DNA from 3 places in the Enterobacter sp. SCRI0065 genome. Region 2 is predicted to be linked to each of the others. Evidence: predicted binding sites of a transcription regulator. Region 2 holds the regulator's gene; each other region holds the start of a gene.

What was found. The regulator CRP, encoded in region 2, controls carbon source genes, mostly activating them, when cyclic AMP is high. The targets are predictions, from matches to a motif close to ATGTGANNNNNNTCACAT.
Region 1: bhsA (multiple stress resistance protein BhsA) is a predicted target of CRP. The motif match lies at 2,706-2,723, and genes of this name have one in related genera.
Region 3: aaeR (HTH-type transcriptional activator AaeR) is a predicted target of CRP. The motif match lies at 2,082-2,099, and genes of this name have one in related genera.

Annotation. Positions count from the first base shown of each region.
Region 1 covers NZ_JCBAJB010000001.1:924,063-931,916, forward strand. Annotated here, with positions in the region: gene AC6EMZ_RS04460 (NAD(P)/FAD-dependent oxidoreductase) at 1-793, shown strand, start outside; gene AC6EMZ_RS04465 (glycine zipper 2TM domain-containing protein) at 986-1,525, shown strand; gene AC6EMZ_RS04470 (TetR/AcrR family transcriptional regulator) at 1,915-2,550, opposite strand; gene bhsA (multiple stress resistance protein BhsA) at 2,797-3,054, shown strand; gene ldtC (L,D-transpeptidase LdtC) at 3,135-4,091, opposite strand; gene mfd (transcription-repair coupling factor) at 4,254-7,700, opposite strand; gene AC6EMZ_RS04490 (acyltransferase family protein) at 7,850-7,854, opposite strand, start outside.
Region 2 covers NZ_JCBAJB010000006.1:197,758-205,611, forward strand. Annotated here, with positions in the region: gene argD (bifunctional acetylornithine/succinyldiaminopimelate transaminase) at 53-1,273, shown strand; gene AC6EMZ_RS16835 (YccS/YhfK family putative transporter) at 1,270-3,357, opposite strand; gene crp (cAMP-activated global transcriptional regulator CRP) at 3,416-4,048, opposite strand; gene AC6EMZ_RS16845 (OsmC family protein) at 4,357-4,761, shown strand; gene AC6EMZ_RS16850 (phosphoribulokinase) at 4,808-5,677, opposite strand; gene AC6EMZ_RS16855 (YheU family protein) at 5,708-5,926, opposite strand; gene AC6EMZ_RS16860 (hydrolase) at 5,923-6,945, opposite strand; gene mdcA (malonate decarboxylase subunit alpha) at 7,175-7,854, shown strand, end outside.
Region 3 covers NZ_JCBAJB010000003.1:473,263-481,116, forward strand. Annotated here, with positions in the region: gene aaeB (p-hydroxybenzoic acid efflux pump subunit AaeB) at 1-789, opposite strand, end outside; gene aaeA (p-hydroxybenzoic acid efflux pump subunit AaeA) at 795-1,727, opposite strand; gene aaeX (p-hydroxybenzoic acid efflux pump operon protein AaeX) at 1,735-1,938, opposite strand; gene aaeR (HTH-type transcriptional activator AaeR) at 2,117-3,043, shown strand; gene tldD (metalloprotease TldD) at 3,082-4,527, opposite strand; gene yhdP (AsmA2 domain-containing protein YhdP) at 4,618-7,854, opposite strand, start outside.

The DNA of each region.
Region 1 (7,854 bases), on a different contig from region 2:
CAATATCGCTATTGTTGGCGGTGGTGCGACGGGTGTGGAGCTTTCAGCAGAGCTGCATAATGCCGTCAAACAATTGCACAGCTACGGTTACAAAGGGCTGACCAACGACGCGCTGAACGTGACGCTGGTTGAGGCAGGTGAACGTATTCTGCCAGCCCTGCCGCCACGCATTTCTGGCGCCGCGCACAATGAACTGACTAAGATGGGCGTACGCGTACTGACGCAAACTATGGTCACCAGCGCCGACGCTGGTGGTCTGCACACTAAAGGCGGTGAGTATATAGAAGCTGACCTGATGGTTTGGGCTGCGGGTATCAAAGCGCCTGATTTCATGAAAGAAATTGGCGGGCTTGAAACCAACCGGATCAATCAGCTGGTGGTTGAACCGACTCTGCAAACCACGCGCGATGCGGATATTTTTGCTATCGGTGACTGTGCGTCCTGTGCCCGTCCTGAAGGCGGGTTTGTACCGCCACGCGCTCAGGCAGCACACCAGATGGCAAGCCTTGCGCTGCATAACATTCTGGCGCAGACCAAAGGTAAGCCACTGAAATCATACGTCTACAAGGACCATGGTTCTCTGGTTTCGCTGTCTAACTTCTCCACCGTAGGCAGCCTGATGGGTAACCTGATGCGCGGATCGATGATGGTAGAAGGGCGCATCGCGCGCTTTGTGTACATCTCTCTGTACCGTATGCACCAGGTGGCGTTGCATGGTTACTTCAAAACTGGCCTGATGATGCTGGTGGGCAGTATTAACCGTGTGATTCGCCCGCGCCTCAAACTGCACTAATCCTTCGGCCCTTCCAGATCGCCTGGAAGGGCTTTTAGCATATCATGCTGTCATCGTTCCCCTGAGCGCTTAGGAGTCTTCCTAAACGCGGTTTTTCTTATCGTATGCCGCTATTTTTGAGCGTTATTCTGATAGTCGATCTCTTGCTTTGATTGCAAAATTGTTACCAATAGCAACAAAGGAGGAAGTCCCGTGAATAAATCAATGTTGGCGGGTATAGGGATTGGCGTTGCTGCTGCGCTGGGCGTAGCGGCGGTTGCCAGTCTAAATGCGTTCGATCGCAGCCCGCAGTACGCTCAGGTGGTCTCAGCCACCCCGATTAAAGAATCGATTAAAACGCCGCGTCAGGAATGCCGTAACGTTGCGGTCACTCATCGACGCCCTGTTCAGGATGAAAACCGTATTGCGGGTTCTGTGCTCGGTGCCGTTGCGGGTGGCGTGATCGGCCATCAGTTCGGCGGTGGTCGCGGTAAAGACGTTGCGACCGTTGTCGGTGCCTTAGGTGGCGGCTATGCCGGTAATCAGGTGCAGGGCGCAATGCAGGATGGCGATACTTACACCACGACGCAGCAGCGCTGTAAAACGGTGTATGACAAATCAGAAAAAATGCTGGGGTACGATGTGACGTATAAGATTGGCGAGCAGAAGGGAAAAATCCGTATGGATAAAGATCCCGGCACCCAGATTCCACTGGATGGCAATGGCCAGCTGGTACTGAATAACAAGGTGTGAAGAAAGATGTGCTTTACATTCGGCTCCTCAATCGCTCAGGCTGAGGAGCCTTTTTTTGCTGTAATATCATTGTTATAGGTCGAATACGTTGCGCTGGCGCAGGAAGAGAAATCCTGTAATCAGTATTGAGATAAATGCAAACAGTACTGAACCACCACAGATAACCCAGAGACCAAATAACAATGTAATGACTATTAGCACCTTGAATAATGGTAATAGCAAAATCATTTTATTTTCCTTCCGTATGCGTTGGTTAACTTTTCTCTTATAAATGGCCGCTAATCATTAGCAGCGCAATTATCTTTGTTTAAGAGTAGCAAACGAGACGCGTTACGAGAAAGGTTTAGCCTATTGTTAAATAGGCTAAATCTCATTTCTGGGGATATATCTTAGTTTTTCAATAATTCAGGCCACAGACGAAGCGTGGTGGCGGTAATGTTTTGCAGTTTTTCCAGAGTTGCCCCTTCACGGGCGCTAATCGACATGCCCTGAAGAATACAGCTTAAATACTGTGCCAGCCGTTCAGGGTTGCAGTGTGCTGGGATCTCGCCCCGCTGTTGGCGATGGCGGAGAAACGTAGTCAGCGTCTCTTCCTGCATCGCATGGCGGGATTTCACGGTATTCGCGATCCCTTTTGAAGATGCCGCGAGCGTAGCGGAAGTATTGATCATAAAGCAGCCCGCCGGCGTGTCTTTGCTGGTAAAGCATGCCGCAACCGTCGCGAAGTAATCTTGCAATGCCTGCTCTACGGTTTTCTCTTCACAAAAAAGCTGGGCTTCATGCTTCGCCGCAAAACGGGCGATGTAGCGATCAAGTACAGCCCTGAACAGGCCTTCTTTATTGGTAAATTCTGCATAGAGCGTTGGGGCTTTAGCTCCCGTCGCTTCTACCAGATCGGACAGTGAAGTGGCTTCATAGCCATGCTGCCAGAATAATGTCATGGCCTTATCAAGCGCCGCATCCCTGTCGAACACCTTTGGTCGGCCACGGCTTTTCTTCGTGCAACTCGTTACGTCGGTTGTCATGGGCCGTTGTACCTCTAATGGTTTGTTGAATGACCATTATAAAAATAATAGCAACCCGCGACCAGCACTGATTTCGTTAAAATAAAATAATCATATGGGTATGAAATTTAAGGGATTTAAAATTAATTTAACGATCATTATAAAATCATATTGACGTGTGATGCAGATCACATCTATCATTTACCTATCGATCGTTAAGTAAATAACTTACGACTTCCTGATACGTCTGTTTAAAGGTAAATACTCATGAAAAACGTTAAAACCCTCATCGCTGCCGCTGTTCTTAGTTCACTTTCTTTTGCAAGCTTCGCTGCGGTAGAAGTCCAGTCCGCTCCAGCCGATCAGCATAAAGTCGGTACCATTTCTGCTAACGCGGGTACCAACCTCGGTTCGCTGGAAGATCAGCTGGCGCAAAAAGCGGAACAAATGGGCGCGAAATCATTCCGTATCACATCGGTCACCGGTCCTAACACCCTTCACGGTACCGCTGTTATTTACAAATAAGTTTTGCACGACCCTCAGATATGCCACTGCAATAAAAACGCCCTGCTCAGTTGAGCAGGGCGTTTTTGTCTCAGCCGTTCTTAAAGGGATTGCTGAGCGGTTTTATGATGTTGCGTGACGTCGACTGGCATTCCTGAGCGAGCCTCCATGGCGCTTTCCATTACCACTCCATCAGCGCCAGCTTTGAAAGTTTGCATCGCAGCGGTAAGCGTAATAGGCAAAGTCTGCGGATCGTCGCCAAGGTTCTTGGACAGCGGTTGATGTATTTCCACCAGACGTTTTCCACCCGGCTCCTCAGAAACTTTAATCGGCGTATTGATGATGTTGACCTTCGTTCCCGGCGTAATGACGCGGAACAGCGCCTCGATATCGCCGTCGCGCAGGCGGATGCAGCCTGAACTCACGCGCATTCCGATGCCGAAATCAGCATTGGTTCCATGCAAAAGATAAACGCCACCGTAGGCTGCAAGGCGAATGGCGTGGTGGCCCATTGGGTTATCCGGACCGGCAGGCACCACGGCGGGTAAATCAATCCCCTGCGCTTTATAGCGGGCACGAATATTGGCGGTCGGTGTCCAGGTTGGATTGGCTCGTTTGTCTGATACGGTCGTCACCATCGTAGGCGTCAACGTGTCGCCACCTAACTGGCCAATGCCAATCGGATACACCGTCACTTCATTTTTACCCGGTGGATAATAATAAAGACGCAGTTCGGCCAGGTTAATCACCAGACCTTCGCGTGGCGCATCCGGCAGCAGGGTTTGAAGCGGAATAGTCAGCACACTACCTGCGCGCGGCACGTAGGGATCAACGCCCGGATTAGCCTGTAACAGTGCAAGGAAACCCACATTATATTTTTTCGCAATCGCTTCCAGCGACCCACCGTTATTTTCAACGACATGAAAACGGTTTTCGCCCACTAACCGGCTACCGGCAGGGGGAAGGGGCCAGGTATTGGCGCGAGCGGGAAGTGCAATCGCTATGCTTCCGACAAGCGCCAGGAGCGCTATCCAGTGTGTAAAACGCAGAGTCATCATTATCACCCATGTCCATAGCAACAATAAGGTTATTGTTATATAAATAGTTAATTGATAAGTATGATGGATGGACGTGTCGGGAAGTCGATGCCAATTGCAAAGAGTTTGTAAATTATGCTCAGACGGAATGGCCGGGAAAGCGAGTGCCGCCCGGCAATAACGCTACGCTATCGCGTTTTCTTCAAGTTGACGCATGAAGTTGCGAACCCATTCCATCCGCGTTTTGCGATCGGTGAGTTCCTGAGTGAATTTCAGGCGCGTCGGGCCATCCAGACGGAAATGCTGTGGTTGTTTTTGCAGCAGACCAATTAACCACATCGGGTCGACATGATTTTTCTCAGCGAACTCAATCATGCCGCCTTTATCGTTACCTTCCAGTTTACGAATGCCGAGCTTCTGCGCCTGTTGGCGAAGACGTGCAATATCGAGGAGGTTGCGCGCCGGATCCGGCAGCAGGCCGAAGCGATCGATAAGCTCAACTCTAAGCTCTTCCAGCTCAGTCTCTTTTTTAGCACTGGCAATACGCTTATAGAACGACAGGCGCGTGTTCACGTCCGGGATAAAATCATCCGGTAACAGGGAAGGCATACGCAGCTCAACTTCTGTTTGCTGGCTGGTGAGATCTTCCAGAGACGGCTCACGTCCGGCTTTCAGTGCATCAACGGCGTTTTCCAGCAGCTCCATGTACAGCGAGAAGCCGATGGTTTCCATCGATCCACTCTGATCTTCGCCCAGCAGTTCACCTGCTCCGCGGATCTCCAGATCGTGCGTCGCCAGCGCGAAGCCTGCACCCAGATCTTCCAGCGAGGCAATGGCCTCCAGACGCTTTTGCGCATCGGTGGTCATGGACTTTGGATGCGGGGTCATCAGCCAGGCGTAGGCCTGGTGATGCGAACGTCCCACGCGACCACGCAACTGGTGAAGCTGCGCCAGACCGAAGTGGTCCGCGCGTTCGATGATGATGGTATTCGCTGTCGGAATATCAATCCCGGTTTCGATAATCGTGGTGCACACCAGCACGTTGAAACGCTGGTGGTGGAAATCGTTCATCACTCGTTCAAGCTCGCGCTCGCGCATCTGCCCGTGACCGATGGCAATTCGCGCTTCGGGCACCAGCTCCGCAAGCTTATCGGCGGCTTTCTGGATGTTTTCAACATCGTTGAAGAGATAATAAACCTGACCGCCGCGCAGAACTTCACGAAGAATGGCCTCGCGAACCACCAGGCTGTCGTACTCGCGCACGAAGGTTTTGACCGCCAGACGACGTGCTGGCGGGGTAGCGATAATCGACAAATCGCGCATGCCGCTCATGGCCATGTTGAGCGTTCGCGGAATCGGCGTCGCAGTCAGCGTCAGGATATCCACGTCGGCACGCATCGCTTTAATGCGCTCTTTGTGACGCACGCCAAAGCGATGCTCTTCATCGACAATCAGTAAACCTAAATCTCGCCACTTCACGTCGCTTTGCAGCAGTTTGTGAGTGCCAATCAGTATATCGATTTTGCCTTCGCTGGCTTGCTCCAGGATCAGCGCCTGCTCTTTGGCGCTGCGAAAACGTGACAGCATCTCGATACGAACCGGCCAGTTCGCAAAGCGATCGCGGAAGTTATCGTAGTGCTGCTGGGCAAGCAGAGTGGTCGGCACCAGCACAGCAACCTGCTTATTATTTTCGACGGCGAGGAAGGTCGCGCGCATCGCCACTTCGGTTTTACCAAAGCCCACGTCACCACACACCAGGCGATCCATTGCCAGCGGCTGACACATATCGCTGAGCACGGCGTTAATGGCCTGAGCTTGATCCGGCGTGGTTTCGAACGGGAAGGTATCGCAGAACAGCTGATACTGTTCTTTATCATGCTTGAAGGCAAAGCCAGATTTTGCTGCGCGCTGGGCGTAAATATCCAGCAGCTCGGCGGCGACATCGCGGACTTTTTCTGCGGCTTTCTGCCGCGCGCGCGCCCAGACGTCTCCACCTAATCTGTGCAGCGGCGCGTTCTCTTCCGCACCGCCCGCATATCGGCTGATCAGGTGCAGGGACGACACGGGAACATAGAGTTTCGCGTCGCCGGAATAAGTCAGCATCAGGTACTCGGCCTTAATGCCGCCCGTTTCCAGGGTCGTCATTCCCGCATAGCGTCCCACCCCGTGTTCAAGGTGGACAATCGGCTGACCTACGTGCAGCTCTGCCAGATTGCGGATGAGCGTGTCCGGGTTGATGGTGCGGCGGCTATCCTGACGGCGGCGCGCCACGCGCTCACCCAGCAGATCGCTCTCGCAAATCAATGCCCGGTTATTCAGCTCGTCAATAAAACCGTGCTCGGCAGCGCCAATCATCAGGTAGCGCCCGTTATCGGCCGCTTCGTCGAGACGTAAAATGCGTTTTGGCGACACTTTAATACGGCTCAGCAGTTCGCCAAGCGCCTCGCGGCGGCCTTCGCTCTCCACCGAGAAAATGACCGGACCGGTAAAGGACTCAAGAAACTTGCGCAGGTTATCCAGCGGCGATTTTTGCTGTGCCTGAACCGAGAGATCGGGCAGCTTGTGAAATGCCAGATTAGTATTCGCTGCTTTATCCGGCAGGTTTTCCGTTTTGAGCTGAATGCGCGGCCATTTTTTTAGCTCTGAAAATAGCGCATCGGTTCGCAGCCAAAGCTGCTCCGGTGGCAGCAACGGACGCATAGGATCCACGCCGCGATTCTCGTAACGGGCGCGGGTTTCGTTCTCAAAACGAGTGGCGCTGGCTTCCAGATCGCCGGTATTCACAATCAGTGTTTTGGCCGGGAAATAGCTAAACAGGGCGGGGAGTGGCTCGCTAAAGAACAGCGGCTGCCAATACTCAATCCCGGCAGGGAGCGTACCTTTGCTCACCTGCTGATAAATATGTTCGGCATCCCGCTTCACATCGAACTTATCGCGCCACTGGCTGCGGAACAGTTCAATGGCAGTTTTATCGGTCGGGAACTCATGTGCCGGCAGCAAATTAATGGCTTCAACTTCTTCTAGCGTGCGCTGAGTGTCGGCGTCAAAGACGCGCAGACTGTCGATTTCATCATCGAAGAAATCGAGGCGGTATGGCCTGTCGCTACCCATCGGATAAAGATCCAGCAGCGCGCCGCGTGTGGCGTACTCGCCGTGCTCCATCACCTGATCAACATGGCGATAACCGGCGCTATCTAACTGCGAGCGTAGGGCGTCGCGAGACAAGCGCTGGCCTTTTTTCATCACCAGCGCGTGGCCGTGCAGATAACTGTGTGGGCAAACACGCTGCATCAGCGTATTGACCGGGACAATCAGCACACCGCGCTGCATGGAGGGCAGTTGATACAGCGTGGACAGGCGCGAGGAGATAATCTCCTGGTGCGGGGAGAAGCTGTCGTAAGGCAGCGTTTCCCAGTCGGCAAGATTGAACACCAGACTATCGGTAAACTGGCGAATTTCATCATGCAGACGCAGTGCATTTTGCATATCGGGGGCGACAAGCACCACCGGACCTGGATGACGCTCCGCGATTTCCGCAACGAGCGTGGCGCAGGCTGCACCCGTCAGTTCACCTAGCTGGCGCTGGTCGCCCGCTTTGTCGGGCAGGGAATAACGATATTGTTCAGGCATGGCTATGTCAGGATCTCTTATGGATATACCAACAGTATTGGGGCATATCACTGATACGCAATGTCTTTATTATCCTCGATCGTTTTGTATTAGCAAACCGTAACCGCACGGAGCGTAACGTCGCCCCCAAAGTGGGGGCGAGAAGGGGGTTAAC
Region 2 (7,854 bases):
TTTTGTGATTATATTTTCACAATGAATGTGACATAAAATGGATGGGCATGACATGGCAACTGAACAATCTGCAATTACGCGCGCAACTTTCGATGAAGTGATCCTGCCGATTTATGCACCGGCCGAGTTTATCCCGGTAAAAGGGAAAGGCAGCCGGGTCTGGGATCAGCAGGGCAAAGAGTACGTGGATTTCGCGGGCGGTATTGCGGTGACGGCGCTGGGGCATTGCCATCCTGCACTGGTTGAAGCATTAAAAACCCAGGGCGAAACCCTGTGGCACACCAGCAACGTCTTCACCAATGAGCCTGCGCTGCGTCTGGGACGTAAGATTATCGACGCCACCTTTGCCGAGCGCGTGCTGTTCATGAACTCCGGCACCGAAGCCAACGAAACGGCGTTCAAGCTGGCGCGTTACTACGCGTCGACCCGTCATAGCCCGTACAAAACCAAAATTATCGCTTTCCATAACGCTTTCCACGGGCGTTCGCTGTTTACGGTTTCCGTCGGCGGGCAACCGAAATACTCCGACGGATTTGGCCCTAAACCGGCAGACATTATCCACGTGCCGTTCAACGACCTGCATGCTGTAAAAGCCGTCATGGACGATCATACCTGTGCGGTAGTGGTTGAGCCAATCCAGGGCGAAGGCGGCGTGATGGCGGCAACGCCTGCGTTCCTGCAAGGTCTGCGAGAACTGTGTGATGAGCATCAGGCGCTGCTGGTATTTGATGAAGTCCAGAGCGGAATGGGGCGTACCGGCGATCTGTTTGCCTATATGCATTACGGCGTCACGCCAGATATCCTGACCAGCGCCAAGGCGCTCGGCGGCGGTTTCCCGGTTAGTGCCGTGCTGACTACCCAGGATATCGCGTCTGCCTTCCACGTGGGTTCCCACGGTTCAACCTATGGCGGTAACCCGCTGGCGTGCGCGATTGCCGGGGCGGCGTTTGATATCATCAATACGCCTGAGGTACTCAACGGGGTGAGCGCGAAACGCGAACAGTTCGTTAAGCAGCTTCAGCAGATCGACGCGCAGTTCGATGTGTTCAGCGATATTCGTGGCATGGGGCTATTGATTGGTGCAGAGCTGAAGCCGCAGTACAAAGGGCGTGCGCGTGATTTCCTGCACGCTGCGGCTCAAGAAGGCGTGATGGTGCTGAATGCCGGGCCGGACGTGATGCGCTTTGCGCCGTCTCTGGTAGTAGAAAGACAGGATATCGACGAAGGGATGATCCGCTTCGCCAGCGCGGTCGCGAGGGTCGTAAACGGTTAATATGGCTCGCGCTTTAAGCGGCGCGAGAGCCAAATGCCATGTTGTGGGCGTTGACGCCATGCCACCGACGAGATGGTGTGCATGGTGCTCAGATGCCCGAGCACGCGCTGTAAATGTTGCTCCAGCGTGCTCATCGGGCCGTAGGTGAGCGTCTCTGGCGCTTCCAGAATATTAGTATCGCCCGATTGTCCCGGCGCATCGTACTCCAGGCGCTGCTGACAGCGTTGCAGTGCAATTTCACACGATTCTAAATATCGCTGAGCCAGATCTGGCGTCAGCATCGTATGCTCGCGTGCCAGCGTCGTCATCGCATTAATATGCTCGACGATAAACTGGCTGTGCGTCACCCATAGCTTCATGTCTGCCAGATAGTGCGAATTAAAGCCCGGCTCCTGCATGGCCTGATTCAGCGAGTTAAACAGGGCGTTGTGCGCCTGGTTCACCTTCATACGCTGATACGCCAGCGGTGAAGGCTGCGGATCGGCGCTCAAAATCAACCGAATAGCCTGCTGGTCAGCTTCCAGTGCATCGTGGGCGTTTTGGCGTAATAAGCCGCTTTGCCATTGCGGCCACAGCCAGACCATGCCGCCAAAGGCGATCAGACAGCCAATCAGCGTATCGACCAGGCGTGCCACAATGAACTGTTCGCCGTTTAGGGTGAGCAACTGTAAGGTGTATACCGCTGTGACCGTAAACCCCACCATCGCCCAGCCGTAGTTTTTGCGGATGAAGAGATAGCTGACCAGGGTGATAACCAGCATACCCGCGAGGGTGTACCCGTCCGGGACGTGAAAGTGCAGCGTGACCCCGGCTATGACTAACCCGGCGATAGTGCCTCCTGCCCGATGAAGGATGCGTACCCGCGTTGCACCGTAGCCGTTTTGCGTGACGAACAGCACGGTCATTAAAATCCAGTAAGGCTTAGGCAGATGCAACGCCACACCCATCAGGCTGGCGAAACTTAACATGACGCTAATACGTGCCGCGTTGCGCAGTGCTGAAGACTTGAACGACAGATAGCTTTTCAGCGCGGGTAAGAGCGGGAGGCGTTTTTGCTTATCGGCCATCAGGTCGCGCGGGTAGAGCGGACGCTGTGTTCGCAGCACGCGTGCGATGCGGCTAAAGTGCCACGCGCAGAACTGCCCAACCGGGTTATCCGCATGCTGGTGGGCAATTTTTTCCAGCGCACCCAGCTGTTTATCCATCGTAAAGCGCGTGGGATATCGGTGGTACAAGATGTCGTCAGCCAGCACGCGCAGGCGTCCCGCAACGGTCTGGGCATTCCAGCGGATCACCGCCTCGGCGTGGCTACGCTCCACCAGCTTTTGTACTTCTTCAGGATGATGCAGACTAACGGAGATATGCTCCTGCAAATCCAGCCCAACCTGAAAAGTTCGTAGCAGCCGTTTGTATTCGTGGTTTTTATTGGCCGCGAGCATGTGAAGCTGTTGGTAACACTGGCTAATCAAATCGACTACTTTTTGTTGACGAGCCAGCAGTGGCGGCAACGCTTTTTCCGGATCGGTATGTTGTGTCAGCAGGGTGTATTTTGCTTCGCAATAGTCAGCGAGCTGTCGGTAGAGCAAGCTCAGCGACTCCCGCAGGGGCTGTTCCCGCCACATCCAGAACCAAAACCAGTTGAACAGCCCGTACCAGAGCGTGCCGAGGGCGTAAATTAAAAGCGGCTCCCACACCGGCATATTTCCGGCGAGGCTAAGCGTAAAAATGGCGGCAATCAGTGATGCAGGCAGTAATCGGGCATGCAGAGAGCTGATCTCTGCCGTGACGCCTAACGTCATGGCCAGCACCGTCAAAATCAGTGGCAGCGGAATATCACGAGCCAGTAAAAGCTGAACGGCAAGGCTACATCCTGCAAACAGGCAGCCACCGATAATCAGACGTTTGAAAAAACGTTTATGCGGAGTATCCAGACCCGCGATATTGCAGCAGGCAGGAACAAGCGAGAAAAGCAGACCGTGTTGCAGGTGGCCGAGAAGTAAACCGACAGCCACGGGAAGACATAACACCAACGTTTGTCGTAGTGCGTAGTTAACTTCTGGGTGATAAATCAGTCTGCGCCACATGGGTGAGAGAGACAAAAACGGCGTGACATCTTGCGATGGCACGCCGTTTTAACCGGGGTTAACGGGTTCCGTAAACCACGATGGTTTTGCCGTGAGCGGAGATCAGGTTCTGATCTTCAAGCATCTTCAGAATACGGCCAACGGTTTCACGAGAACAACCGACGATCTGACCAATCTCCTGACGGGTAATTTTAATTTGCATACCGTCCGGGTGGGTCATGGCGTCTGGCTGTTTCGCCAGGTTGAGCAGAGTCTGGGCGATGCGGCCCGTTACATCCAGGAAGGCGAGGTTACCCACTTTCTCAGACGTGACCTGTAGGCGGTTAGCCATCTGCGCAGAAAGACGCATCAGAATGTCCGGATTGACCTGGATGAGCTGACGGAATTTCTTGTAAGAGATCTCAGCCACTTCACAGGCCGATTTTGCACGTACCCAAGCGCTACGTTCCTGGCCTTCTTCAAACAGGCCCAGCTCACCGATGAAATCGCCCTGATTCAGATAAGAAAGGATCATCTCTTTCCCTTCTTCATCTTTAATCAGCACGGCCACTGAGCCTTTCACGATGTAATATAACGTTTCCGCTTTTTCACCCTGGTGAATCAGCGTGCTCTTCGATGGGTACTTATGAATATGGCAATGAGACAAGAACCATTCGAGTGTCGGGTCTGTTTGCGGTTTGCCAAGCACCATGCGCTGTTATCCTCTGTTATAAGCTGTCACCAGAGTCATAAGTTGCATCCTGACTCTGGGGTTGCAATCGAATTCTTACCCGTACCTGGGATTTGGCTGTCACAAATATTTGCAGCCAGTAAAGTTTGATGTCCTCTGCATACATGTGTAACGTCAATGTATTACTGTAGCATCGAGACTGTTTTAGCATAGCTTTTGCCGCGTGTCTCCTGGTGTCTCGCTTCAGCATGATGCAGGTCGCCTTCCAATGAGAGAATTGTCACGCACACCTAATCTGTACGAAAAAATGCAACTTCGGAGTGAATAAAATGCAAGCGCGCGTGAAATGGGTTGAAGGTTTAACGTTCCTCGGCGAATCCGCTTCAGGACACCAAATTTTGATGGACGGTAACTCCGGTGATAAAGCCCCTAGCCCGATGGAAGTGGTGTTAATGGCCGCTGGCGGATGCAGCGCGATCGACGTGGTGTCTATTTTACAAAAAGGCCGTCTTGCGGTGACTGACTGTGAAGTTAAGTTGACATCAGAGCGCCGCGAAGAAGCGCCGCGTCTGTTTACGCATATTAATTTGCATTTCATTGTGACTGGTAAAGAGCTAAAAGATGCAGCGGTGTCACGTGCGGTGGATTTGTCTGCGGAAAAATACTGCTCCGTAGCACTGATGCTGGAAAAAGCGGTGAAGATTACGCATTCGTATGAAGTGATCGAGGCGTAAAAATACGCCCGGTGGCGCTGTCCACAGCGCCGCCGGGCATAAAACGTTATGCGATCTGCTTGCCTTCCATCAGTCGCTGTACCAGCGGCATCATGATTAACTCCATCGCCAGACCCATCTTCCCGCCAGGTACCACCAGCGTATTAATGTGTGAAATAAACGAGCCTTGCAGCATCGCCAGCAGCCACGGGTAATCGATATCTTCCAGATTGCGGAAATGAATCACCACAAAGCTCTCGTCCAGTGACGGAATCGTTTTGGCCGCAAACGGGTTGGAGGTATCAACCGTTGGAACGCGCTGGAAGTTGATATGCGTGCGCGAGAACTGTGGGGTCAGAAAGTTGATGTAATCTTCCATAGAACGCACGACCGAATCCATCACCGCCTCGCGGGAATGGCCGCGCTCGCTGGTGTCGCGCGTGAGCTTTTGGATCCACTCGAGATTCACAATTGGCACCACGCCGACCAGCAAATCCACGTGCCGCGCTACGTCCTGATGGGGCGTCACCACGCCGCCGTGTAGCCCTTCATAGAACAGCACGTCGGTCGGTTCCGGCAGCGGCTGCCACGGCGTAAACGTGCCAGGAACCTGATTCCACGGCACGGCTTCATCGTAGGTGTGCAGATATTTGCGTGACTGCCCTGTTCCGGTTAACCCATATTCCGCGAAGGTTTGTTCCAGCAGACCAAAGTCGTTGGCATCGGGGCCAAAATAACTGATGTGCTTGCCTAAATCGCGGGCCTTGCGAATGGCCATGTCCATTTCAGGGCGGGTAAAACGATGAAAGCTGTCGCCTTCGACTTCTGCCGCCCGTAAATTGAGCTGAGCGAAAATCTTACGAAAAGCGAGGCTGGTGGTGGTGGTTCCCGCACCACTCGATCCCGTAACGGCAATAACCGGATGTCTGGCGGACATAGCAACTCCCTGACTGGAAAGATGAAGCAATCAACCGCGAAACTGATTGCGGGGCATGATGTTGACCGTTTCGTGCAGTTCAGACCACACCAGCAACACCTCGCCGTTTTGTAGCTGCCGTTTCACATCGGCGACCTTTTGTTCAAGCGAACGTTCATGTTCACCATAATCTGTGCCTTCGCGTAATACAAAGCTTTCGATCAGGCTATCCAGCGTTTCGGGAGCCAGATCCTGCCAGGGAATCATCATCGTATTTTTTCCAGAAAGGGGGTTAACCAGTCGGGGATGCGCGCTTCCAGCCACATTTTAGGGCGTGTTAATGTGCCGCCGATAAAGCCAACGTGACCGCCATGTTCGGTGAGCTGATACTGCACGTTAGCGGGCAGATGCTCCGGTGCCGGAATGGAGTGATGATCCATAAAGGGATCGTCTTTCGCATGAATAATCAGCGTCGGCTTGGTTATCTGATTCAGCAGCGGCATGGCGCTGCACTGACGGTAATAGTCTAGCGCATCGGCAAAGCCGTGGATCTTCGACGTGATCAAATCGTCAAACTCGCGCAGACGGCGCATGCGTTTTAGCTGTTGCAGACTGATCGGCAGCGTATCCGGATAGGCTTTGAGCTTACGGGCGGCGTTGGCTTTCAGGAGATTGAGCAGATAGCGCTGATAGACCCGTGAAAAGCCTTTTTCCATATGGTAGCTGCACTGTTCGAGCATAAAGGGTGCCGAGACGATCACCGCTGCATCCAGCGGAACGTTGTCGATTTCTTTTGCCAGCAGGCAGGCGAGCATGTTGCCGCCCAATGAATACCCTACCGCTGCGGTCGGTGCAGGGCCATAGGTCTGCGCTAACCAGTGCAGGAACCAGGTGCCATCTTCGGTTTCACCCGAATGGTAAATACGCTTCTGGCGGTTAGGTTCACCGCTGCATCCGCGAAAATGCATCACCACACCCAGCCAGCCGCGTGCTTTTGCCGCATGGATCAAACCATGCGCATACGGGCTGTGCAGGCTGCCTTCCAGGCCATGAAAGACCACCAGGCGCGGCTTGTGTTTGGCTTGTTCGGGATCTTCGCTCCAGGCGAGATCCACAAAGTCGTCATCCGGCAGATCAAGGCGCTGCCAGTGCGGTGTAAATTGCAGTTTGCGACGAAGTAATCGTGGCAGCATGGTTTGCAGATGCGGATTCGCCACGCCGCGCATGGGAATAAATTCAGCGCTCTGTTCACACGCGATGTCGAAGTCCGACGGGATAATTTGAGTCATAACGTTGTGATGTCAATTCTTATCAGTTTCTACTATACCTGCCGAAGTGTACCCCGTTTAGCCTGTTTTTCCGAAACGTGAACTGATCTTGATCACAAAGTTTTACAACGATTGTTACTCTCAGGCTAATGATTCACCTCTACGCTTAATTGATGCCTTTCTCACCAGAGCGCACACTTTACTCAGCGTTAAGCAAATCAAAATGATGTGCTGAATCAGGAGGTTAATAATGTTATCTGGGCAAACACCCACCCGGGTCTGGAACACGCGACGCACTGAGAAAGCGCGCCGTCTGGCTTCTGTCCCGGTGCAAGGCAAGGTCCTGCCAACCGGCGATCTTGTCGCCATGCTGGAAAAACTGATCGCCCCAGGCGACAAAGTCGTGCTGGAAGGTAACAACCAGAAACAGGCAGATTTTCTTTCTCGCATGCTGGCCGAAGTGAATCCGCAAATCGTTCACGACCTGCATATGATTATGCCGAGCGTCGGTCGTAGCGAACATCTTGATATCTTTGAAAAGGGCATCGCCCGCAAGCTTGATTTCTCTTTCTCCGGCACGCAAAGCCTGCGCATCTCGCAGCTGCTGGAAGACGGTCAACTCGAAATCGGCGCTATCCACACCTACATCGAACTCTATTCCCGTCTGTACGTTGACCTCTCGCCGAACGTGGCGCTGATTGCTGGCTTTAAGGCCGACCGCAAAGGCAACCTGTACACCGGTGCCAGCACCGAAGACACCCCTGCGCTGGTGGAGGCCGCCGCATTCCATGACGGGATCGTCATCGCGCAGGTAAATGAGCTGGTCGACGACGAATGTGACCTGCCGCGTGTGGATATCCCCGGCTCCTGGATTGACTACGTGGTGGTCGCAGACAAGCCGTTCTTTATCGAACCGCTGTTCACCCGCGA
Region 3 (7,854 bases), on a different contig from region 2:
CGGGCGAGTGTTTTGAATTAAATAGGTTTCGCACGCCTGGGTAATGAGCGTCAGTGAGACGGTATTGATGGCTTTCAGGCGACGGTTGGCGCGGGACCAGCGGGACGATTCCATATTCAGGTTGCTGCGCATCCCTTCAAGCGCAGCAGTACGACGCACTAACGTGCCCCAGGCTTTATCAACTTCTTCGCTGTCGCCATGCTTAATGCACAGCTGCATCAGTTGATACTGGCTAACGATGAGCGCATCCAGCTCAAGATCGACCTCCTGCTTGATGGAACGCGGGGAAAAGAGCAAATCGGCCACAATGGCGCAGACGATACCGATGACAATTTCGCTACAGCGCTCAAGCGCGAACTGCGGTGCCAGAAGCGGTTCCGCCTGGATCGTAATGACAATGATCAGCGCGGTATAACCAGAAAGTCCCCATGCATAGGAGTTCTCAATCTTGACCAGCGATGAGACCCAGGTACAAAAACCCGCCCAAATGCAGCAGACCATCAGCATCAGCAGCGGAGCGCGAATCATCGTAATGATGATGGTCAGCGCGGCAATACAGCCGATAAAGGTGCCGACAATACGTAACATCCCACGATAGCGAATCGCGCCGGAATAAGGTTCTCCCCCGGCGGCGAACGCCGGACCGGCCGCCACGATAGCCGCCGTCAATACTGCCCAGCGAGGCGTTTCAAGCTGAAAGTGAAAACCAACAAATAGCGCGAGCACGATGGCGCATGCCAGCTTAAGGGCAAAGCGAATATGCTGGCTGGCGATGGAAAAAATACCCATAACGCTTAACCGAACTCACGCAGACGGTGAGCAATCTTGCGGAACAGAGAATCGTTATGCGTGTCGCGATCCTTCTCGCCAGTGATGACAACCGTGGCCGTCGTGCCAGCAGGCCATAGGTTACCCTGCTCTTCATCCAGACGAATACGGACCGGCACGCGCTGCGCCAGACGTACCCACTCAAGGTTGGAATCGACCGTGGCCATCCCTTTCGTATCGCGAGTCGCACTGGAATTGGTGACGCCCGCGGCAATGCTATCGACCGTTCCTTTCAGAACGCGATTGCTCCCAAGCGGGGTGATTTCAGCGCGATAACCTGGGCGTACGCCTTCGAGTTTGGTCTCTTCCATATACGCCAGAATATAGAAAGAGTGCTGTTTGACTAACGCCACAGCGGTGGAGCCACGGGTAATAAACTCACCGGTATAGACGTTCAGGTTGGTTATCCAGCCATCGGACGGTGCGCGAATCACGGTTCGTTCGAGATCTAATTGCGCCAGGTCACGCGTGGCTTCCGCTTTAGCTAACTGATGCAGCACGGTTTGCAGCACGTTATTGGACTGGTCGATCTCTTCACGAGACATAGCCTGAATGCCCAGTTGATTACGACGCCCTGCCTCACGACGCTTTTCCGTCACCAGAGCTTGATAATAGGCGACATCTGCCTGAGCCTCTTCTAACGCTTTTTGATAGCGAGGCTGATCGATGGTAAAGAGCACCTGATCTTTTTTTACCAGTTGGTTGTCGTGTACGTTAACGGCAGTAATCAGGCCGGCGACATCCGGAGCGATGGCGACGATATCTGCGCTGAAACGCGCATCGCGCGTCCAGGGTGATTCAGTGTAATAAACCCACGCGCGGGAAATCGCGAAAAACGCCAGGATAACCAAAACCACGGTGATGGCGGTGCGGGAGATTTTTCTTGTTAGTGTTTTCACATCGACCTCAGACAAACATGCGCGATATTAAGTAAAACAGGCAGCAGTAAAGCGCGGTATTAAACAATGCAGGGTGCCAGACAAAATCATAGATCCCGGTTGGGACCAGCACCTTACGCACCAGCCAGAAAATCGCCAGTGATAAAAGAAGCTCAAAGAATATCGGCGGGAACGACAAACCGAACACCACGATAACGGGAAACAGACTCATGTTGACCTTGATTAGGAAGCGTGCAGGCGACAGTATTTTTAAGCTTGCGCCACCGCAGGAGGGCAAGAAAACCGTGCGGGAGTGGCGTGGCTGTTATGTAATGAATGATATATTACCGTAACTGTTATGCTGTTATCTATAATATGTGATCTAAATCACTTTTAAGCCAGAGTGAACAATGGAACGTCTAAAACGCATGTCAGTGTTTGCCAAAGTCGTCGAATTTGGCTCTTTTACCGCAGCTGCCCGACAGCTTCAGATGAGCGTTTCGTCCATCAGCCAGACGGTATCGAAACTTGAAGATGAGCTTCAGGTGAAGCTGCTAAACCGCAGCACGCGCAGCATTGGGCTGACGGAAGCCGGGAAAATTTATTATCAGGGCTGTCGTCGTATGCTGCACGAAGTACAGGATGTTCACGAGCAGCTTTACGCCTTTAACAACACCCCTATCGGAACGCTGCGCATTGGGTGTTCTTCAACTATGGCACAAAATGTCCTGGCGGGCATGACGGCGGAGATGCTCAAAGAGTATCCAGGGCTGACGGTCAATCTGGTCACCGGAATACCGGCACCGGACCTGATTGCTGATGGGCTGGACGTGGTGATCCGCGTGGGCGCATTACAGGACTCGAGCCTTTTCTCACGCCGTCTTGGCAGTATGCCGATGGTGGTTTGCGCTTCAAAAAACTATCTTGCGCAGTTTGGCGTCCCGGAAAAGCCCGCCGATCTCAGCAACCATTCCTGGCTGGAGTATAGCGTCCGCCCCGATAATGCGTTTGAACTGATTGCGCCAGAAGGGCTTTCAACTAAATTGCTTCCGCAAGGCAGGTTCGTCACCAACGATCCGATGACGATCTCACGTTGGCTGGTTGCCGGTGCGGGGATCGCGTATGTCCCACTTATGTGGGTGATCAAAGAGATCAATAGCGGTGAGCTGGAGATCCTGTTCCCGCGCTATCAATCCGATCCACGCCCGGTGTATGCCCTGTATACCGAAAAGGACAAACTGCCGCTCAAGGTGCAGGTATGTATTAACTATCTGACGGAATATTTCGTTGAAGTCGCGGAGCTGTATCAGGGAATGCGAGGAAGAAGAAAGGAATAACCTGATGCCCTCCGAGGGAGGGCATCAGAAAACAACAATCAGGCGGTGCCGCCTACGGTCAAATTATCAACCTTCAGCGTCGGCTGACCTACGCCGACCGGCAGACTCTGGCCTTCTTTACCGCAGACGCCCACGCCTTTATCCAGCTTCAGATCGTTGCCGACCATCGAAATCTGCTGCATGGCTTCGATACCCGAACCAATCAGTGTGGCACCTTTCACCGCTTTGGTGACTTTGCCTTTCTCGATCAAATAGGCTTCTGAGGTTGAGAAGACAAACTTACCAGAAGTGATATCCACCTGACCGCCGCCAAAGTTAGGCGCGAAGATACCGTAATCTACCGATTCGATAATCTCCTGAGGCGTGGATTTACCCGCCAGCATATAGGTGTTAGTCATACGCGGCATCGGCAGATGCGCGTAGGATTCGCGACGACCGTTACCGGTTGGCGCAACGCCCATCAGACGCGCGTTCAGTTTGTCCTGCATGTAGCCTTTCAGCACGCCGTTTTCGATAAGCACATTGTACTGACCCGGTGTGCCTTCATCGTCGATAGAAATTGAACCACGGCGATCGACCATAGTTCCGTCATCCACGACGGTACAAAGCTCAGAGGCAACCAGTTCGCCCATATGACCGCTGAAGACCGATGTGCCACGACGATTGAAATCACCTTCCAGACCGTGCCCTACCGCTTCGTGCAGCAGAACGCCGGGCCAGCCTGCGCCCAGCACTACAGGTAATGTACCCGCAGGCGCTGCAACCGCGTTAAGGTTCACCATCGCCATGCGAACGGCTTCTTTTGCCCACGCATCTGCGCGCACTTCACCGTCTTCATCGGCCAGGAACCAGTCATAGCCGAAACGACCACCGCCGCCGCTAGAGCCGCGCTCGCGTTTGCCGTCATCTTCGACCTGCACGCTGACAGAGAGTCGTACCAGAGGGCGCACATCAGCCGCCAGCGTACCGTCAGTGGCAGCCACCAGAATCAATTCGTAAACACCGCTCAGGCTGGCGGACACTTCCTGTACGCGTTTGTCCGCAGCGCGCGCCACTTTGTCCACGCGACGCAGGATATCCAGCTTCTCTTCACGGCTCATGCTTTGCAGCGGATCGATACTGGTATAAAGCGCAGAATGCTGAATTTCACCCAGCGTTTTCACGCGACCATCGCCGTTTTCACGCACAATGGTTCGGGCCGCATGAGCGCTCTGCTGCAATGCAGTCAGGCTGATTTGATCGGCATAGGCAAAGCCTGTTTTCTCACCGCTCACTGCCCGAACGCCGACGCCCTGATCGATGTTATAAGAGCCATCTTTAATGATGCTGTCTTCTAAAACCCAGGATTCGTGATAGCTCGACTGGAAATAGAGATCGCCGTAGTCGAGACGGCGCTCGGTCAATTGACCAAGGATGGAAAACAGGTCCTGATGACTCAGGCCGTTCGCTGCGAGCAAATGTTCACTTACCAGGTTCAGACTCATCGTTTTGCTACTCATTTCGTTCGTTGTCGCCACGGGGCGGTAAAAAATTCTTCTTAATTGAGAGTGAGGCAATAAATCGCCCGCGTCAAATCATTGCTTTGCATCTTTACGCGCCTGGCGCAGGACCTCATTAATCTGTGGCTTATCCATTGGACCGGTAATGCGATAGCGCAGAATCGAGACTTTGCTCCACAAGGGCCCAAGGACCTTACTGGCGGCAAACACCGCGGCACCCACAATCGGATTCACCACAAAGGCCGCCGCTACGCCTACGGTCGCGGAGATTTCTGGCGCAACGACCGCTTCCATATCCAGCTCGCGACGCACAAGGTTCACCGAACCTTTCATGGCGATATCTGCCTCCAGGCCATCCAACAGCGTATCGTCAGTATGCATGACGCCGTCTTTTATCCAGGCCGTACCGCTGATGGAATCGTAGTAGAACCCTTCGCTGAACGTGTCGCTGAAGTCAAAGCGCAGCTTGCGCAGCAGCGCATCAAAACTCAGCAGGCGCAGAATCTGACCGGCATGTCCGGTGCTGACATCGGCTATTTCACCTTTGCCCAGCTTCGCTTTCAGGATGCCGTTAAGCGAGGCTTCATCCGGCTTCCACGGCTCAGCGCGCCAGTGCAGATCGTAATTTATATCGAAAGAAGAACCTCTGAGCGGGGTGTTCACGCCGAAGAAATTAGCAGCGGCATCCACCTTGTTGCCTTTGATGGTGCCCTTCAAGGAGGTTCGCTGCTGAACCTTACCGTTGACCCATTCGCCATCAGCGGTCAGACGTCCAAAACCGGTATCGATAAGACCACCAACCAGACTCAACGTATCGCCATCAATGGCAAAATCACCGTCAATACGGCCATATTTCTGGCCCCACAACCAGCACTCCGCACAGCGCAACTGCAGATCTGGCCAGCCGCTGAAATCGACTTTTGATACTGCTGAAAGTGGCGAAACTGCGCTGCTTTCTCCTTTCGCTGTGGCGGTCGCCGGGTTGTAATAGAGATAGTTAATCGCCGCCTGCCACGGCGCGTTATCGCGCATCGTCAGCGTACCATTAATCTCCCGCCCCTGAGCCTCTACCATAGAGCCGTTTGCTGTGGGTTTCGCCACAATGCTGAGGTTGTTCCACTGTTGCCCGCCCAGGGCCAGCGACGGTGTACGCACGGTGATATGCTGCGGGAACTGGGCTGCGTCATCGACGTTATGTCCAACCCCTTTATTAAACAACGCCAACCATTCCGCTCCATCCATCGGCGGTAAATTGAGTTCGATGCCTTGCTGTTCCGGCAGCGGCGGGATGGTCCGGCTATCCGTAGTCCAGATAGCCCTGTCCAGGGTGAGTTTACTCCCGAGCAGCCAGCGGCTGTTGAAGTGATTTTTACCGTTGGCGCTGCCGGTCAGAGCGAAGCTGTTCAGGTCACCGTCGACATTAATCTTCATCGGTAACGGCTGACCAGATGCCTTATCCAGTGGTGCAGGTAAGTGGCTGCTGATATTTTTGAGATCGCCCGTCACGTCGACTTTGTAACGCGCACTGCCGCGATAAGGCAGGTCAATCGCCACTTTGCCGTCCCATGCCACTGAGCCATCAATGGCTTCAGCGATAGGTTTTGGCATAACGTCCATGCGCGACGGTTGCCAGTTAGCATTCATGTTAACCGCAACCTGATAGGCCTTCTCGCCCTCGGTTGTGGTGAAGTCCACATTGATCGGCTGATTAAACCAGTTGGCTTTGAGCGGCTCGCTCTTGAGGTTGCCGTTCACAAAGCTGAATGCCCCGCTCAGATTCTTCAGAGTGCTATCCAGCGGTTTGATGTACAGACTGTTGTTATTTAGCTTCACTTCGCCTTTTGCCGTCGTCATCTCACCGTCCAGCGGGATATCGAGATGTAAGCGAGCATTCACATCGCCATCAATCTGCAGTTCCTGTAGGGCCGCGCCCAGCGAATCATCCAGCGGTGTCTCTTCGAAATAAGGTCCAACGGCTTTACCCGGTCCGTTAATATCCGCATCTATCAGCAGCTTTTCTTTGGAGTAGTCCGGGATAACGGCCGTCAGATTACTGGCAGTCACGCCGCCCAACGCGACGCTGTCTGTTTTCATCCACAAACCATCGTTGAGGAAATTCAGCTCAATATCGAGATTTTTTAATGCCGGCCAGTCAGGCTGGAAGGCAAAGGTGGCATTGCGCAGCGGGACCAGAATCTGGAACTGGCCCTCGTTATGTTTGTAAGGGAAAAGGTGCGGATTTCCACCGTAAACCAAGGTCGCGTTATCCGCCTGACCGCCCTGAATCGCTCCACTCAGGTAGTCCACCAGCGCTTTGCCCATCAGGTTTTCGGGGAAATAGCGCCAGGCTTGAGAACCATCGTCTGTGCTGATCCCTGCAAGAATACCTAACCACGGCTCATCGCCTTCAGGCTGCAAGTAGCGGAAATTGCCGCTGGCATGCACGCCTTTAGCTTTCACATCGATATCGCGTCCATCGAGTTGGAAGCCTTTGTCATTTTTGAGCCAGTTTAGCGTGGCAGCCCCTTTTTCAATCTCCAGCGGGGCACGGAAGACCGTTTCGTAAGGCATTTTGGCGTCATTCATTTGCACCGTCAGCCTGCCGTTTTCGACACTGCCTTCCAGCGTACCGCTAAAATGCTCAGCGCCCGGCAGCAGCTTCCACTGCTTCCAGGCCAACGCTTTCCAGGAGGCTTTAAAGCGTGTTTTTTCCGTTGCCTGCAAGGGGATATCCAGCGCCAGCGCGTCAATTTGTCCGCTCGGTTGCGTGGCTTGCCAGACTTCGCCCAGCGATGATGACATTCTGTTTGCAATGGGACGCAAGGCTTCGAGGTCAGCCAGTTCAAGGTTACTGGCGCGAATACGCAGTTCATCACTGCGTTTATTCGCGACACCGCCGACTTCCTGCTCGGGTACCCACGCCATCGTTAACGCACCACGCGGCCAGGCTTTACCATCCATAATGATGCGCGTATCGGGGATCGCAAACTGCCAGCCATCGCCCTGGCGCGTGACATGCGCGGTCAGGTTATCAACGGACATATCATGCGTTTGATCGTCACCTTTCCACGCTGCTCCACCCTGCTTAAGCCACACGTCGCCAGCAGCGATATCGCCATCGGTCAGGGTCAGCCAGCCTTCAAGACTAAACTGCGCTCGTTGCAGCGCCACGTTATCCTGCATCCATTTGCCCAGCCACGGTTTAACGTCAACGTCATCGGCCTGTAGCCAGACGCGGCCATTGTTTAACAGCCCATTGTCGTCGCTCAGATCCATGCGTACCTGCATGATGCCATGCTGCCCGTTCAGGCT